One region of the Klebsiella oxytoca genome, then DNA from elsewhere that is predicted to be linked to it. Evidence: predicted binding sites of a transcription regulator. Region 1 holds the regulator's gene; each other region holds the start of a gene.

Region 1 (5,106 bases):
CCGCACAATAATCCCCCTATCGTCCTGGTCCACGGCCTTTTTGGCAGTCTGGATAATCTGGGGATCCTCGCCCGCGATCTGGTCCTTGACCATGATATTTTGCAGGTCGACATGCGAAACCACGGCCTCTCACCGCGCGCGCCGGAGATGACCTATGCCGCGATGGCCCAGGATCTGCTTGATACTCTCAATGAATCACAAATTGAGAGGGCGACCTTTATTGGTCACTCCATGGGAGGTAAGGCCGTGATGGCGCTCAGTGCTCTGGCGCCGGAGCGTATCGCCGGCCTGGTCGCCATTGATATCGCCCCGGTGGATTATCATGTTCGTCGCCATGATGAAATCTTCGCCGCCATCAACGCCGTCACCGACGCGGGTGCCGCCACGCGTCAGCAGGCCGCGGCAGTGATGCGCGAACACCTCAATGAAGAGGGCGTCATTCAGTTTTTGTTGAAATCTTTCGTGGACGGCCAGTGGCGTTTTAACGTGCCGGTGCTGTGGGAACAGTACGCTAATATCGTCGGCTGGCAAACCGTCCCGGCCTGGCCGCATCCGGCGCAGTTTATCCCCGGCGGCAACTCCCCTTACGTCACCGATGAATATCGTGACGCCCTGTTGGCTCAATTTCCCCAGGCGCGCGCGCACGTTATCGCCGGAGCCGGACACTGGGTGCATGCCGAGAAACCGGAAGCCGTTATCCGCGCTATTCGACGTTATTTAGCCACCATCGGCGGGTAACTGCTTAAAATATGCCCGACCGCGCGGCTTAATGCCCGCGGTCGTTGGCGCAGCTCGTCGCCTGATGTATTATGGCGCGCTATCTGCGTCGGCTACTCCCGACAGCTTGTTTCCCCCGAAGTCACTCTGAATCATGGCAAAAGAACAAACGGACCGTACGACATTAGATTTGTTCGCAACTGAGCGTCGGCCGGGCAGACCGAAAACCAATCCGCTTTCGCGCGATGAACAGCTGCGCATCAACAAACGCAACCAGCTTAAACGCGACAAAGTCCGCGGCCTCAAGCGCGTTGAGCTAAAGCTGAATGCCGATGCGGTGGATGCGCTTAACGAGCTGGCGGAAGCCCGTAATATGAACCGCAGCGATCTCATTGAAGAGATGCTGATGAACCAGCTGGCAGCCCTGCGCGACCAGGATAAAGCCTAAAACCCTCAAAAAGTCAGCTTTCATGTAGCAGAGTGTGCAGTTGGGCGTGATTGCTGTTTCCGCGCCTTTCTCTGTTCTGCTATCATTGCCCCTATCTGCGGGCATTACGCCCACTACCACATCATTAAGTTTCAAGAGGTTATTTTACTCATGGCAATCATCGGCATCTTTTTTGGCAGCGACACCGGCAACACCGAAAATATTGCAAAAATGATTCAAAAGCAGCTTGGTAAAGATGTTGCTGATGTTCACGACATTGCCAAAAGCAGCAAAGAGGATCTGGAAGGTCACGATATCCTGCTGCTCGGCATTCCGACCTGGTACTATGGTGAAGCCCAGTGCGATTGGGACGATTTTTTCCCGACCCTGGAAGAGATCGACTTCAATGGCAAACTGGTTGCCCTTTTTGGCTGCGGCGATCAGGAAGACTATGCTGAATACTTCTGTGATGCTCTGGGTACCATTCGCGACATCATCGAACCGCGCGGCGCGACTATCGTTGGCCACTGGCCGACCGCCGGCTACCATTTTGAAGCCTCTAAAGGTCTGGCGGATGACCACCACTTTGTTGGCCTGGCCATCGATGAAGATCGTCAGCCGGAACTGACCAACGAACGCGTGGAAAAATGGGTAAAACAGATTTCTGAAGAGCTGCATCTTGAAGAAATCAAGAATGCCTGAGTCTGAACGGCATAATCATCAGATTTTGCCTAATCTATAGATAAAAGCAATCGAAGTTATAGCTACAAGTTTTTAACTTTTAGTCACATATCTGTACAATGTCCTCTGATTTAACGAGGTCGCGTGAAGCACTTTGTAGCGAGTGCCTCGTTTTTGACAGCATACAAGGCCCGATGCTTGCAGTTTTCATTTCACCATGGCAGTTCTATAATGAGACGCATTACATCGGGTGATTCTCTGTATTACTTCCGCAGATGGAAGTAGATCGTTTAGCAACAGGACAGATTCCGCATGACTGACAACAATACCGCATTAAAGAAGGCTGGCCTGAAAGTGACTCTTCCAAGATTAAAAATCCTGGAAGTCCTTCAGGAACCGGATAACCATCATGTCAGTGCGGAAGACTTATACAAACGCCTGATCGATATGGGCGAAGAGATTGGCCTGGCGACCGTCTATCGCGTACTCAACCAGTTCGACGACGCCGGTATCGTCACCCGTCATAATTTCGAAGGCGGTAAATCCGTTTTTGAACTGACGCAGCAGCATCATCACGATCACCTTATCTGCCTCGACTGCGGCAAAGTGATCGAATTTAGCGATGACTCAATTGAAGCGCGCCAGCGTGAAATTGCCTCCAGGCACGGTATTCGCCTGACTAACCACAGCCTGTACCTTTACGGTCACTGTGCAGAAGGCGACTGCCGCGAAGATGAACATGCTCACGATGCGGCAGAGAAATAATCACCGCAGCGTATAACGTTAAAAGCCAACCTTCAGGTTGGCTTTTTTTTGCTCTGAATATGATCCCCCTCTTCCTCTCGCGCCTCAATACATTTACTGTCAGTGGATCCAGCCTTGTACGGAGAGTCGACATGGAGCTTCGCCAGCTACGCTATTTTGTCCGCATTATCGAAACCGGCAGCATGGGCCGCGCCGCCCTAGATCTGAATATCGGTGTCTCCGCGCTTAGCCAACAAATGGCGCGTCTGGAGAACGAACTTGCTATTCGCCTGCTGCAACGAACATCGCGCGGCGTGATGCCGACCAGCGCTGGCCTTGCCTTTTACTCTCAGGCGCAGCTGGCTCTGCGTCATGCTGATGATGCGGTTCTCGCCGCGCGCGAAGCGCGCCTTTCCGGCCACGTCAGCGTCGGTATGGCCCCAAGCACCGCCTCTGTTCTGGGGGTGCCTTTTATTAACGCGATGCGCGAAAGCTATGCCGATGTCCGCCTGCATTTAGTCGAAAGCCTCTCCGGCAACCTTGAGCGAATGATCAATACCCGTCAGCTTGATTTAGCCATCGTGTTCCAGAAGGAGAAGCTTATGCGCTGGAGCGCCAGACCCATTCTCGAAGAGCGTCTGTTCCTGATAGGTACCCACGAAGTGCTGGCTCCCCTTCCCGACGCGAGCATCTCGCCAGGCCAGCTGGCCGCTATCCCGTTGATTATGCCAAGCCAGGGGCATGGTCTGCGCGGCAGGCTCGAGTCTATCTGCCAGGAACACTCCCTTAACATTGATGTGGTAGCTGAAATCGACGGTCTGGCGCTGCTGATGCGCGCCGTCCGCGACGGACTCGGCGCTACTCTGCAGCCTGGGGCAGCCATTTCTCATCTCGACAACGAGGCGCTGAGAGTGATCGGTGTCGACAATCCGATACTCAGTCGGCCTAATTTTCTCGTCAGTCTCTCTGATGATGAACTGACGCCAGCAGGCCTTGCGGCGCGAGTGATACTGACAAAAGTCATGCGTCAGCTCGTTGAATCAGGCCGCTGGCCGGGCGCCAGTCTTTACGCTCACTAAACCCCCCTTTAGCAATACGCCATAGCGGCTTGCCGGCCTGAGCACCTACATTTCCATTACAAATTTAACAATAAAGCAAACCGTAATGGAGCCAAAAATGGTGGATGTACTGGTGATTGGCGGCGGCAATGCCGCATTATGCGCCGCCTTAACCGCCCGGGAAGCTGGCGCGTCCGTGCTGCTGCTGGAGGCCGCACCGCGGGAATGGCGAGGCGGAAACTCTCAGCACACGCGAAATCTTCGCTGTATGCATGATGCTCCGCAGGATGTTTTAGTCGACAGCTATCCGGAAGAAGAATACTGGCAGGATCTGCTGCGCGTTACCGATGGCAACACCAACGAAACGCTGGCGCGGCTGGTGATCCGCACCTCATCTGAATGCCGCGACTGGATGCGCCAGCATGGCGTTAACTTCCAGCCGCCGCTGTCCGGCGCCCTGCACGTGGCCCGCACTAACGCCTTTTTTATGGGCGGCGGTAAAGCGCTGATAAACGCCTATTACCGCAGCGCAGAACAGTTGGGCGTGCAGATCCGTTACAACACGCCGGTGCAGGCGCTTGAATTACACAACGGCGAATTCGTCGCCGCGCTGGCGGGTGAAGAGAGGATCGCGGCGAAAACCTGCGTCCTCGCCGCGGGCGGGTTTGAATCTAACCGCGAGTGGCTGCGCGAAGCCTGGGGACAGAACGAGCGTGGCGAATGGCCAGCCGATAACTTTCTCATCCGCGGAACCCGCTTCAACCAGGGCGTCCTGCTCAAATTTATGATCGAGGCAGGGGCTGACATCATCGGCGATCCGTCACAGTCACACTGCGTCGCGATTGACGCCCGGGCGCCGCTCTATGATGGCGGCATCTGCACGCGCGTGGACTGCGTGTCGTTGGGTGTGGTTGTCAACCGCGATGCCGAGCGCTTTTATGATGAGGGCGAGGATTTCTGGCCTAAACGCTATGCCATCTGGGGACGGCTGGTCGCCCACCAGCCCGGCCAAATCGGTTACTCGATCATCGACAGCAAAGCGATCGGTCATTTTATGCCGCCCGTTTTTCCCGGAGCCCAGGCCAATACTATCGCCGAACTGGCTCGCCAGCTGGGGCTGGACGCGGAACGACTGTCGCAAACCATCGCCCGCTATAACGCCGCCTGTACGCCCGGCCAGTTCGATCATACCCGCCTTGATAACTGCGCGACATCAGACCTGACGCCGCCGAAAACCCACTGGGCGCGGCCCATCGATACGCCGCCCTACTACGGTTATGCGTTACGTCCAGGGATCACTTTCACCTATCTCGGACTCTATGTTAATGAACGCTCCGCCGTCCATTTTGCAGGCAAGCCCAGCCGTAACCTGTTCGTGGCCGGTGAAATGATGGCCGGCAACGTACTGGGCAAAGGCTATACCGCCGGGGTGGGCATGTCGATTGGTACTACATTCGGTTGCATTGCCGGCCAGCAAGC
Region 2 (5,106 bases), 630 kb from region 1:
GCCCCACCTGCCCTGCTGCGCCCCAGGAATCTTTCAGGCTCAGATCGGAGATGCCCGTTCTCTTACCCGTATCGTTCACGCTTTCGTCAAAGAAGGTGGTGTAGTTGACACCTACGCCAACGTAAGGACGCAGTTTGCTACTGGAATCACCAAAGTACCACTGTGCCATTAAGGTCGGCGGTAAGTGGTGAACGGTAGCAATATTGCCGGTTGTTGCCGTTCCCACTTTATGACGGAACGGCGTGGCTGCCAGCAGCTCTACGCCGATATTATCCGTTGCCATATAGGTGAACGTCAGGCCCAGTTGCGTATTGTTGCTAACGTTAAAGCCGCCAAGACTGCCTAATGTGCCGCCAGCCCCTTCGGTCGGTCTGACCGTTGCCGAGCCCGCGCGAAGGAAAAACTCACCGGCTTCGTGCGCCCAGACGCTACCACCGGAAAGACTACTCAGAATAACAACCGCCGCTGCTAACTTTTTCATACCCACTTCCTCATTATGGTTATTCAGCGCAAGAATATACCTACAATAAAGTATGTTTGAACCAACATAGATCACATTAAGTCGGTAAATTTAACATTTATTGATCCAGATTAATTTTTACTTTCCTAATACAATCAGTGATAAACGTATCAAATCAATTTCATCGTTTTGGTTACTGAAGCAGGACTGCGCTGATTTCCTCTTCTATTTACAAAGATATACTTTGCGCACAGGAGCAGAGACTGCTACCCCGCCGCGATTTGCGGTACAATCGCCGGCTAGTTAACACCTGCAATACTCAAGGAGAATGCATGTCTATCACGGCAAAGTCCGTCTACCGTGACACCGGAAACTTTTTCCGCAATCAGTTCGTTACTATCCTGCTGATTGCGCTGTTATGCGCGTTCATTACGGTAGTACTTGGCCATGCCTTTTCACCCAGTGAAGAGCAGCTGTCGATATTGAGTCAGGGCGATAGCCTGGGGGGAAACGGCGGCCTGTTTGAGCTGGTTCAGAGCATGACGCCGGATCAACAACAGATCCTGCTGCGTGCATCCGCCGCCTCTACCTTCTCCGGTCTCGTGGGTAACGCCATTCTTGCTGGCGGCGTTCTGCTGATGATTCAGATGATCTCCGCAGGTCAGAGAGTCAGCGCGCTGCGCGCGATTGGCGCTTCCGCGCCGGTGCTGCCAAAGCTGCTGCTGCTGATCCTGTTGACCACGTTTGTCGTCCAGCTGGGGATGATGCTGGTGGTGGTGCCGGGCGTCCTGCTGGCTATCGTGCTCTCTTTTGCGCCGGTGATGCTGGTGCAGGATAAAATCGGCATCTTCAACGCCATGCGTAGCAGTATGCGTTTGGCCTGGGCCAACGTACGGCTGGTAGCCCCGGCGATTATCGGCTGGCTGCTGGCAAAAACTCTGCTGCTGCTGTTTGCATCCAGCTTCGCTGTGCTTACGCCAAACGTCGGGGCAGTGGTAATAAATACCCTCAGCAATCTGATCTCTGCATTATTGCTGATCTATTTATTCCGCTTGTATATGCTTATTCGCCATTAATTTAATCCGGGCCGGGCTCACCCCGGCCACCCTGAACGACGGAACCGATGTATGAAGCAGTTTCTGGATTTTTTACCGCTGGTAGTCTTCTTCGTATTCTACAAGCTTTATGATATCTACGCCGCGACAACGGCGTTAATCATCGCCACCGCCATCGTGCTGATTTACAGCTGGGTGCGCTATCGCAAAGTCGAGAAAATGGCGCTGATTACCTTTGTTCTGGTCGCCGTTTTCGGCGGGCTGACCATCTTCTTCCATAACGACGAGTTTATTAAGTGGAAGGTCACGGTAATTTACGTTCTGTTTGCCAGCGCGCTGCTGTTTAGCCAGTGGGTAATGAAGAAGCCGCTGATCCAGAGCATGTTGGGTAAAGAGCTGACGCTGCCGCAGCAGGTGTGGTCGCGGCTGAATCTGGCCTGGGCGGTGTTTTTCATCCTCTGCGGACTGGCGAATATCTATATCGCTTTCTGGTTGCCGCAGAATATCTGGGTCAACTTCAAGGTCTTCGGTCTGACGGCCCTGACGCTGGTGTTCACCCTGCTGAGCGGCGTTTACATTTATCGCCATATGCCGCAGGACGACAATCACTAAACTGCTATTCCTCCGGCACGCAGCTCTGCGTGCCGTTTTTTCGATCGTACACCCACTTTTATGCTTTCAGCGTCTGGCCAAAGCCCGCCGGATTCTCCAGAATATCTACTTAATACCGGAAGGTTGCGGCAATTGTGAGGATTTTATGGAGATTAACGGCACATTATTGTAATGATAATCGTTATCATTGATATTCTCGATCTCAATTCATCCCGTTTTGATATGGATATTTATAATGAGACCGCAGAAACAACACCTAGCCACTCCCCTTGCTCTCGCCATCGCAGGCTTATTTAGTCCGGGTGGTTTCGCCGAAGAAGTGGAGCAGGATACCGAAACGATGGTGATCCTGGGAACCGCCGAAGAAGCGCTGAAGCAGCAGCCGGGCGTCTCAATCATCACCGCGGAAGATATCGCTAAAGATCCTCCGGTTAACGATCTCTCAGAAATAATTCGTAAGATGCCCGGCGTAAACCTGACCGGCAACAGCGCCAGCGGCAGTCGGGGCAACAATCGTCAAATCGATATTCGCGGTATGGGGCCGGAAAACACGCTAATTCTTATTGATGGCGTCCCCGTCACCTCCCGCAACTCGGTACGCTATAGCTGGCGCGGCGAACGTGATACTCGCGGCGACAGCAACTGGGTGCCGCCAGAAATGGTTGAACGTATTGAAGTTCTGCGCGGCCCCGCCGCCGCACGCTACGGCTCTGGCGCCGCGGGCGGCGTTGTCAATATTATCACGAAACGCCCCACCAACGACTGGCACGGCTCGCTCTCGCTCTATACTAATCAGCCGGAAAATAATAAAGAAGGCTCCACGAACCGGGCTAACTTCAACCTCAATGGACCGCTGGCGGGGGATGCCCTGACCATGCGGCTGTACGGCAACATCAATAAAACTGAACCCGATGCCTGGGATATTAACCACGCGCAAAATGATTCTTATGCCGCAGGCCGCGAAGGTGTGCGCAACAAAGATATTAACGCCCTGCTTTCATGGAAAGTAACGCCCCAGCAGATTGTTGATTTCAGCTATGCCTATAGCCGCCAGGGCAACATCTATGCCGGAGATACGCAGTACAGCAACGGCAACGTCAGCCCAAATGGCCTGGTCGATTCTCTGTATGGCCATGAGACTAACCGCATGTACCGTCAGACCTGGGGCCTGACCTATAACGGGATCTGGGACTGGGGGCAGTCGAAAGCCGGCGTCTACTACGAGAAAACTAACAACACCCGCCTGCAGGAAGGAACGACCGGACGCGTAGAGGGGATGATTAACAGCGATGTCTATGATACCAGCCGTCTGGAGTCGTGGCGCTCAACCGGCGAGCTGAATATTCCATTCACCTGGCTTGCAGAACAGACCCTGACCCTGGGTATGGAGTGGAATCGCGACGATCTAAACGATCCGGCATCGATGCAGGCCACCAGCGCGACGGAAGCGATTCCCGGCACTTCCGGCAACCCTGCGGAGCGCAGCACAAAAAATAGCGCCACCCTGACCGGTATTTATCTCGAAGATAATATTGAAGCCGTACCGGGCACGAACATTATTCCCGGTCTGCGCTTCGACTATCATAACGATTTTGGTAGCAACTGGAGCCCAAGCCTGAACCTGTCGCAGGATCTGGGTGATATGTTTAAGGTCAAGGCGGGCATTGCCCGGGTGTTTAAAGCGCCAAACCTGTATCAGTCCAGCGAAGGGTATTTGTTATCCACCCGCGGTAACGGCTGCCCGAACAGTATCGCCAACGGCAGCTGCTATCTTCTCGGTAATCCGGATCTTGACCCTGAAATCAGCATTAACAAAGAGATCGGCCTTGAGTTTAATCTGAACGGCTATAACGCCGGGATCACCTGGTTTCGCAACGATTATAAAAATAAAATCGTCTCCGGTACCGAGGTACTGGGTAATACCGCCAGCGGCGCAAATATTCTCCAGTGGCAGAACGGCGGCAAAGCGGTGGTTGAAGGTCTCGAGGGTACCCTGCTGGTTCCGGTGATTGCAGATACGCTCAGCTGGCGAACCAATGCCACTTATATGATCACATCGGAAAACAAAGAGACTGGCAACCCGCTGTCCGTTATTCCGAAATATACCATCAACAGCATGCTCGACTGGCAGGTTACCAGCAAGCTTTCAGCCAACGTCAACTGGACTCTGTACGGTCGACAGAAACCACGCGAATATGCGGAAACACGCAACGAGACGGGAGTACTGGCGACCAATGAAGTCGGCGCCTATTCCGTGGTTGGCATTGGCGGCAACTATCAGCTGATGAAAGATCTGCGCCTGAACGCCGGGATCGGCAACCTTTTCGATAAGCGGATTTATCGAGAAAACGCCGGGGCTTCGACCTATAACGAACCAGGACGAGCTTATTACGCGGGCGTGACCCTCTCCTTCTGAACCCTCACGCCCGCGCAGGCGGGCGTCTTCCCCTATTTTCTCGACGCCGTTTTCATAGTAGCATCGCGCCCGATCATCTTTGACTAGTCCCGAGTATAGAATGACAACAACAGATCTCGCGCCGAAGGGCGAATTGGTTTTACGCACCCTGGCGATGCCGGCGGACACGAATGCTAACGGCGATATTTTTGGCGGCTGGCTGATGTCGCAGATGGATATCGGCGGAGCGATTATGGCCAAAGAAGTTGCCCATGGCCGCGTGGTGACCGTACGCGTTGACGGCATGACCTTTTTACGCCCGGTGGCGGTCGGCGATGTGGTGTGCTGCTACGCCGACTGCGTAAAGCGCGGCAACACCTCAATTACCATCAATATGGAAGTATGGGTAAAGAAAGTATCGTCTGAGCCCATCGGTCAGCGCTACAAGGCAACCGAAGCGCTGTTTATCTACGTGGCGGTGGATAATCAGGGTAAACCGCGGGCGCTGCCGGCACTGTAGTTCAGACGGCCCGGCGCTCCCGGGCCGATCGTTTACAGAAAACCGAGCAAGGAAAAGAAGAAGT
Region 3 (5,106 bases), 1.5 Mb from region 1:
GGCTGAACGGCCTCCGGCAGCTGCTGACGCCCATTATCCACCCGCACTTCATAGCCGCTGGAGGTCAGATCGTCGCTCAGGTTTGCGCTATATTGCCCGTCAATAAAGACCAGCCGCCATGCCTCCAGCTTCAGCGCCAGCGCATCGCGTTGTTCCGCCGTCAGCGTCTGCGGCTCCGCGACAACAAACCTCTGGTTCAGCAACGCATCCAGCGGCGTATATTTCCAGTTTTCATGCTTACGCGTCGGCAGTCCCAGGCGCAACAGCTGCTGCAGGTGCTGGTGCGCCTGCGGACTGCGCTGACCGCTTTGCGACTCAAACAGATGGTGCCACTGCTGCAGCGCGTTACTGCTGTTCGGTAAGCCAGCCATAGCCCTGCTCCTCCAGTTGTTTGACCAGAGTAAAATCGCCGGATTTGACGATCCGCCCCTGATACAGCACGTGGACGTAATCAGGTTTGATATAGTCAAGAATGCGCTGATAGTGGGTGACGATAATAAATGAGCGCTTGCCGTCGCGCAGCGAGTTGACGCCGTCAGAAACAATCTTCAGCGCGTCGATATCCAGCCCGGAGTCCGACTCGTCCAGAATGCACAGCTCGGGCTCCAGCACCGCCATCTGCAGGATATCGTTGCGCTTTTTCTCACCGCCGGAGAAGCCGACGTTAACCGAGCGGGTCAACAGATCTTCGGGCATCTTCAGCAGCTTAATTTTGTCCTCCATCAGATCCTGGAAGTCAAAACGGTCAAGCTGCTCCTGGCCGCGGTAGCTGCGAACGGCATTCAGCGCGGTTTGCAGGAAAAACTGATTGCTGACGCCGGGAATTTCCACCGGATACTGGAAGGCCATAAAGATGCCTTCACCGGCGCGATCTTCCGGAGCCAGCTCCAGCAGATCTTTGCCTTTGAATTCCACGCTGCCGCCGGTCACTTCATAGTCTTCGCGCCCGGCAAGCGTGGCAGAGAGCGTACTTTTCCCGGAGCCGTTCGGCCCCATGATGGCGTGCACTTCGCCGGGGCGAACCTCCAGATTCAGCCCGCGCAGGATCTCTTTGTCTTCAACGGCGACCTGCAAATTTTTTATACTTAACATCTTATTTCCTTTGTTATCAGCCGACGCTGTGTTCAAGGCTAATCGCCAGTAATTTCTGCGCTTCTACGGCGAACTCCAGCGGCAGCTCGGAGAAAACGTCTTTACAGAAACCGTTGACGATCATTGAAATGGCATCGTCTTCGCTGATCCCTCGCTGCAGGCAGTAAAACAGCTGATCTTCACCAATACGTGAGGTGGTCGCTTCGTGTTCCAGCTGAGCGCTGTTATTACGACACTCCACATACGGAAAGGTATGCGCCCCGCTGTCCGGGCCAATCAGCATGGAATCACACTGGGTGAAGTTGCGCGCGTTGGTCGCGGTCGGCATGATTTTGACCAGACCGCGATAGCTGTTCTGGCTGTGACCGGCGGAAATTCCCTTCGAAATAATCGTCGACCGCGTGTTTTTGCCGATATGAATCATTTTGGTGCCGGTGTCCGCCTGCTGGTGGCCGCTGGTCAGCGCTACCGAGAAGAACTCACCGATGGAGTTATCCCCGCGCAGGATGCAGCTTGGATACTTCCAGGTAATCGCCGAGCCGGTTTCCGACTGGGTCCACGACATTTTGCTGTTCTCGCCTTCGCAGAGGGCGCGCTTGGTGACGAAGTTGAGGATCCCGCCGGTGTTGTTGTCACCGGGAAACCAGTTTTGCACCGTGGAGTATTTCACCTCGGCGTCTTTATGAATGATCACTTCGACTACCGCCGCGTGCAGCTGGTAGCTATCGCGCACCGGTGCCGAGCAGCCTTCAATGTAGCTCACGTAGCTGCCTTCGTCGGCGATCAGAATGGTGCGTTCAAACTGGCCGGTTTTTTCCGCATTAATGCGGAAATAGGTCGACAGCTCCATCGGGCAGCGCACGCCTTTGGGCACATAGATAAAGGTGCCGTCGGAGGCTACCGCCGCGTTAAGAGCGGCAAAGAAGTTATCATTGCCCGGTACCACGGTGCCGAGGTATTTCTTCACCAGTTCCGGATGATCGTGAATCGCTTCACCGAAGGAACAGAAAATAATTCCCTGCTCCGCCAGCTTTTCACGATAGGTGGTCGCCACGGAAACCGAGTCAAAGATGGCATCAACGGCGACTTCCCGCCCTTCACGCACCGGCACGCCGAGAAGGTTAAATGCCTCTTCAACTTCACTGGTCAGAAACGCGCTGGAACCGGTTTGCTGCAGCGCTCCGGGCTCAGAGGCGCAGGTATCATCGCAGTTGCCGCAGGAGGGCGCTGAGTAATAGCTGTAATCCTGATAGTTTAGCTTGTCGTAGTGCGCCTTCAGCCAGTGCGGCTCTTCCATCGCCTGCCAGGCTTTAAAGGCGTTCAGACGAAATTCGAGCATCCATTCTGGCTCATTACGGCGTGCGGAAATCGCCCGAACCACCTCTTCGTTTATGCCTTTCGCCAGCTCATCGGTCTGTAGCTGGGTGAAAAAGCCCTCTTTATAGTTGAGTGGCCCGCCGCTCCAGGTTTTGACATCGTCAGTTGCTTCAGTATTACGAGACATAGTTACTCCGCCTGAACGCCAAAACTCTCGCCGCAGCCGCATTCGTGCTGAGCTTTAGGGTTATGAAACTTAAAAATTTGATTTAAGCCTTCGCGTACATAATCGAGCTCGGTACCATCGATAAACGGCATGGCCTGCAGCGGCGCCCATAGCTTCGCGCCATCGCGCTCAAAGAGCAGATCGTCTTTTGCCGGTTCGGCAATAAGTTCAAGGACGTAGCCAAAACCGGCGCAGCCGCTGGTTTTAACGCCTAAACGCAGCCCCTGCATGTCAGGCTGCTTGTGGACCAGCTCGCGAATATGGGCGGCGGCGGCAGGGGTCATCGCCAGGCCGCGCCAGCTAAAATCGTCGGGATTAAAAGTTCCTGTTTGTGAATCCATCGCTCTACCTCATAGGTTGATGCCATCAGGGCTTACTCGTTATGTTAGTGATAATGATTATCACTTCAACCCATCCGGAGAAGGGGTATTCTCCCCTCAGGCTCATTTATTGCTCTTTTTATAAGCATAGACCCTGTTTATCGTCATTTCAGCCCGCAGATTCATGCTTTAATATTTTGAAAAATAATAAGTTATTTTCTTTCATAGCGGGCTGTTAGGAGCAATGGAAAAGATGCATCGAAAATACCGATTTATAAGATAGGCAGCGAAAATAGCACTTTCGATCTACTTGTCTGAGCTTTCAACGAGTTACGCCCAGAGGGCATGTGCAATACGGGATAAACGCGGCCAACGGCGCAAGCAGGTCAATAATCAGCTATTTTCAACCATCGTCAGATATAGAGAATCCCCTACTACCGCTGATGATATATTTTCTGGCATATTGACTATCAATGGATATTTCGCTGATCCTGCAACGAAGATAGCCAGCATAAAATTCGGCTTAACTTATTGATTTAAGGAACATCATGAATAATGTCATTCTCAGCATTATTGCGAAAATTTCCTCTATGGACGCAGAAAACAAGCAGCTTGCCGCACAGGTTGAAGCGCAGTCATTGCTGATAAGCGCATTAATGCTCGCCGTGGGTGAGGAAGGAGGCGTCGCCGAGTTGGTTGGGAATGTCACAAAAGCGATAAACTCGGTGCTGGAATCATCCGAGGATATGCTTAAATCCGACGCGGAGCTCTTGCTGGCAAAATTTCAGGAGCAAATTGCGCTCACTCAATTGATTCATACCCATGAGGATAAAATCAATCAAGCAGCAGTCGATCAACTGGACGCCGCCAAAGATAAACGCACCGACTAAGCAGATAAAACCATTCTCAATTACTTCTATATGTCTTAAGAGGGTCGACCCCGTGTACATCGCGCCTGAGCGAGCGCATTGAACACCGGTCGGCCCGACAATCTCGCTAAATACACCAGCCACAGCAGCGACAATCAATATGCCGGGCATGCGCATTGATACATGACGCAAATAAGGCATCCCGGGGATCTATATCTTCAGCATCGCCTTCTTAACGTCTTGTGGCGCTGGCTTGCTCTCTTCCTGAGCCCCTCTTTGGCGGGCATCGGGAGGGGCAGAACCCCCTTCTCCTGCGCTGAATGCATTCATGCAACAAATTCTATTCATTTTCATTATAAGTGCGTTCATTTCACAGAAATAAAGATTTATTCACCGCTGACTGGCTCATGTAAAATGCGCTGCTAGATTTCTTTCATCTTTAAACGCCATGCCGCGCGGCGGCCGTTCGGGAACGTGTGTAGTACTGAATTATGGATATAGAAACAGATGTCATGTCGATGTGTATGGTCGTATTGTTAATTATTAGCGTTTTGCTCGATTAACCACCTCCTCCTTCGCAATCCTTGAACTTCGCGCGGTCGAACGGGCTTTCGCCTCCATTAAGACACAGATGCGAAATTGCTCAATCAGGCTTAAATAAATTAAAAAGGCTACCGACAATATCGGTAGCCTCTTCATTTATGCCATCGCAGTTATGCCATAGCTGTGGCGCAGAGCGTATTAGCTCCTAATCTTCCTGTAGATAAACAGTACTACCAGCGCACCAATCACCGCTACAACAAAGCTGCCGAAATTAAAACCGTCAACGCGGCCAAAGCCGAAGAAAGTACTAATCCAGCCCCCGACAACTGCACCGATAACACCCAGAATTACGGTAACGATAAATCCGCCGCCGTCTTTCCCCGGCATAATCCACTTGGCTAAAATACCGGCAATAAGCCCAAAAATGATCCATGAAATGATACCCATAGCTAGCTCCGTCCTCTTGTTACCTTGTAAACCTCTGGTATTTAAAAGATTAGCATAAATATGAACGGTGATTGCTAAATTTATATTTAACAGCAAAACTCTTGTCATATTAGCAATAATAGTCTACGGCCCCGGAGAGTTTATTTAATAAGCAAAAGATCAATGAGGCTATTAAAGCCCTGCGGTCCAGAGTGACAAACAATAACATTTCCCGGAAACAGATAACGTCAACCCGGAGTGCGCAAAGGACAAATAAGCGCCAGATATCGCTGCAAAACGGCCTGGGTGATTA

Evidence for each region. Region 1 encodes Fur, which represses iron uptake genes when iron is present. Its sites were predicted from a motif close to ATAATAATGAGAACNACTATCAA; they were not measured.
Region 2: the regulator Fur is predicted to act here: its motif matches at 2,299-2,321, upstream of GJ746_RS10730 (TonB-dependent siderophore receptor).
Region 3: the regulator Fur is predicted to act here: its motif matches at 3,018-3,040, upstream of sufA (Fe-S cluster assembly scaffold SufA).

The regions. Positions count from the first base shown of each region.
Region 1 is NZ_CP046115.1:1,690,375-1,695,480, reverse strand. It holds gene ybfF (esterase) at 1-738, shown strand, start outside; gene ybfE (LexA regulated protein) at 872-1,165, shown strand; gene fldA (flavodoxin FldA) at 1,316-1,846, shown strand; gene fur (ferric iron uptake transcriptional regulator) at 2,138-2,590, shown strand; gene tcuR (tricarballylate utilization LysR family transcriptional regulator TcuR) at 2,722-3,648, shown strand; gene tcuA (FAD-dependent tricarballylate dehydrogenase TcuA) at 3,746-5,106, shown strand, end outside.
Region 2 is NZ_CP046115.1:2,324,975-2,330,080, reverse strand. It holds gene ompW (outer membrane protein OmpW) at 1-481, opposite strand, end outside; gene GJ746_RS10740 (YciC family protein) at 793-1,536, shown strand; gene GJ746_RS10735 (septation protein A) at 1,588-2,127, shown strand; gene GJ746_RS10730 (TonB-dependent siderophore receptor) at 2,363-4,543, shown strand; gene yciA (acyl-CoA thioester hydrolase YciA) at 4,644-5,042, shown strand; gene GJ746_RS10720 (YniB family protein) at 5,075-5,106, opposite strand, start outside.
Region 3 is NZ_CP046115.1:3,143,945-3,149,050, forward strand. It holds gene sufD (Fe-S cluster assembly protein SufD) at 1-371, opposite strand, end outside; gene sufC (Fe-S cluster assembly ATPase SufC) at 346-1,092, opposite strand; gene sufB (Fe-S cluster assembly protein SufB) at 1,109-2,596, opposite strand; gene sufA (Fe-S cluster assembly scaffold SufA) at 2,599-2,976, opposite strand; gene iraP (anti-adapter protein IraP) at 3,504-3,845, shown strand; gene GJ746_RS14670 (GlsB/YeaQ/YmgE family stress response membrane protein) at 4,566-4,814, opposite strand.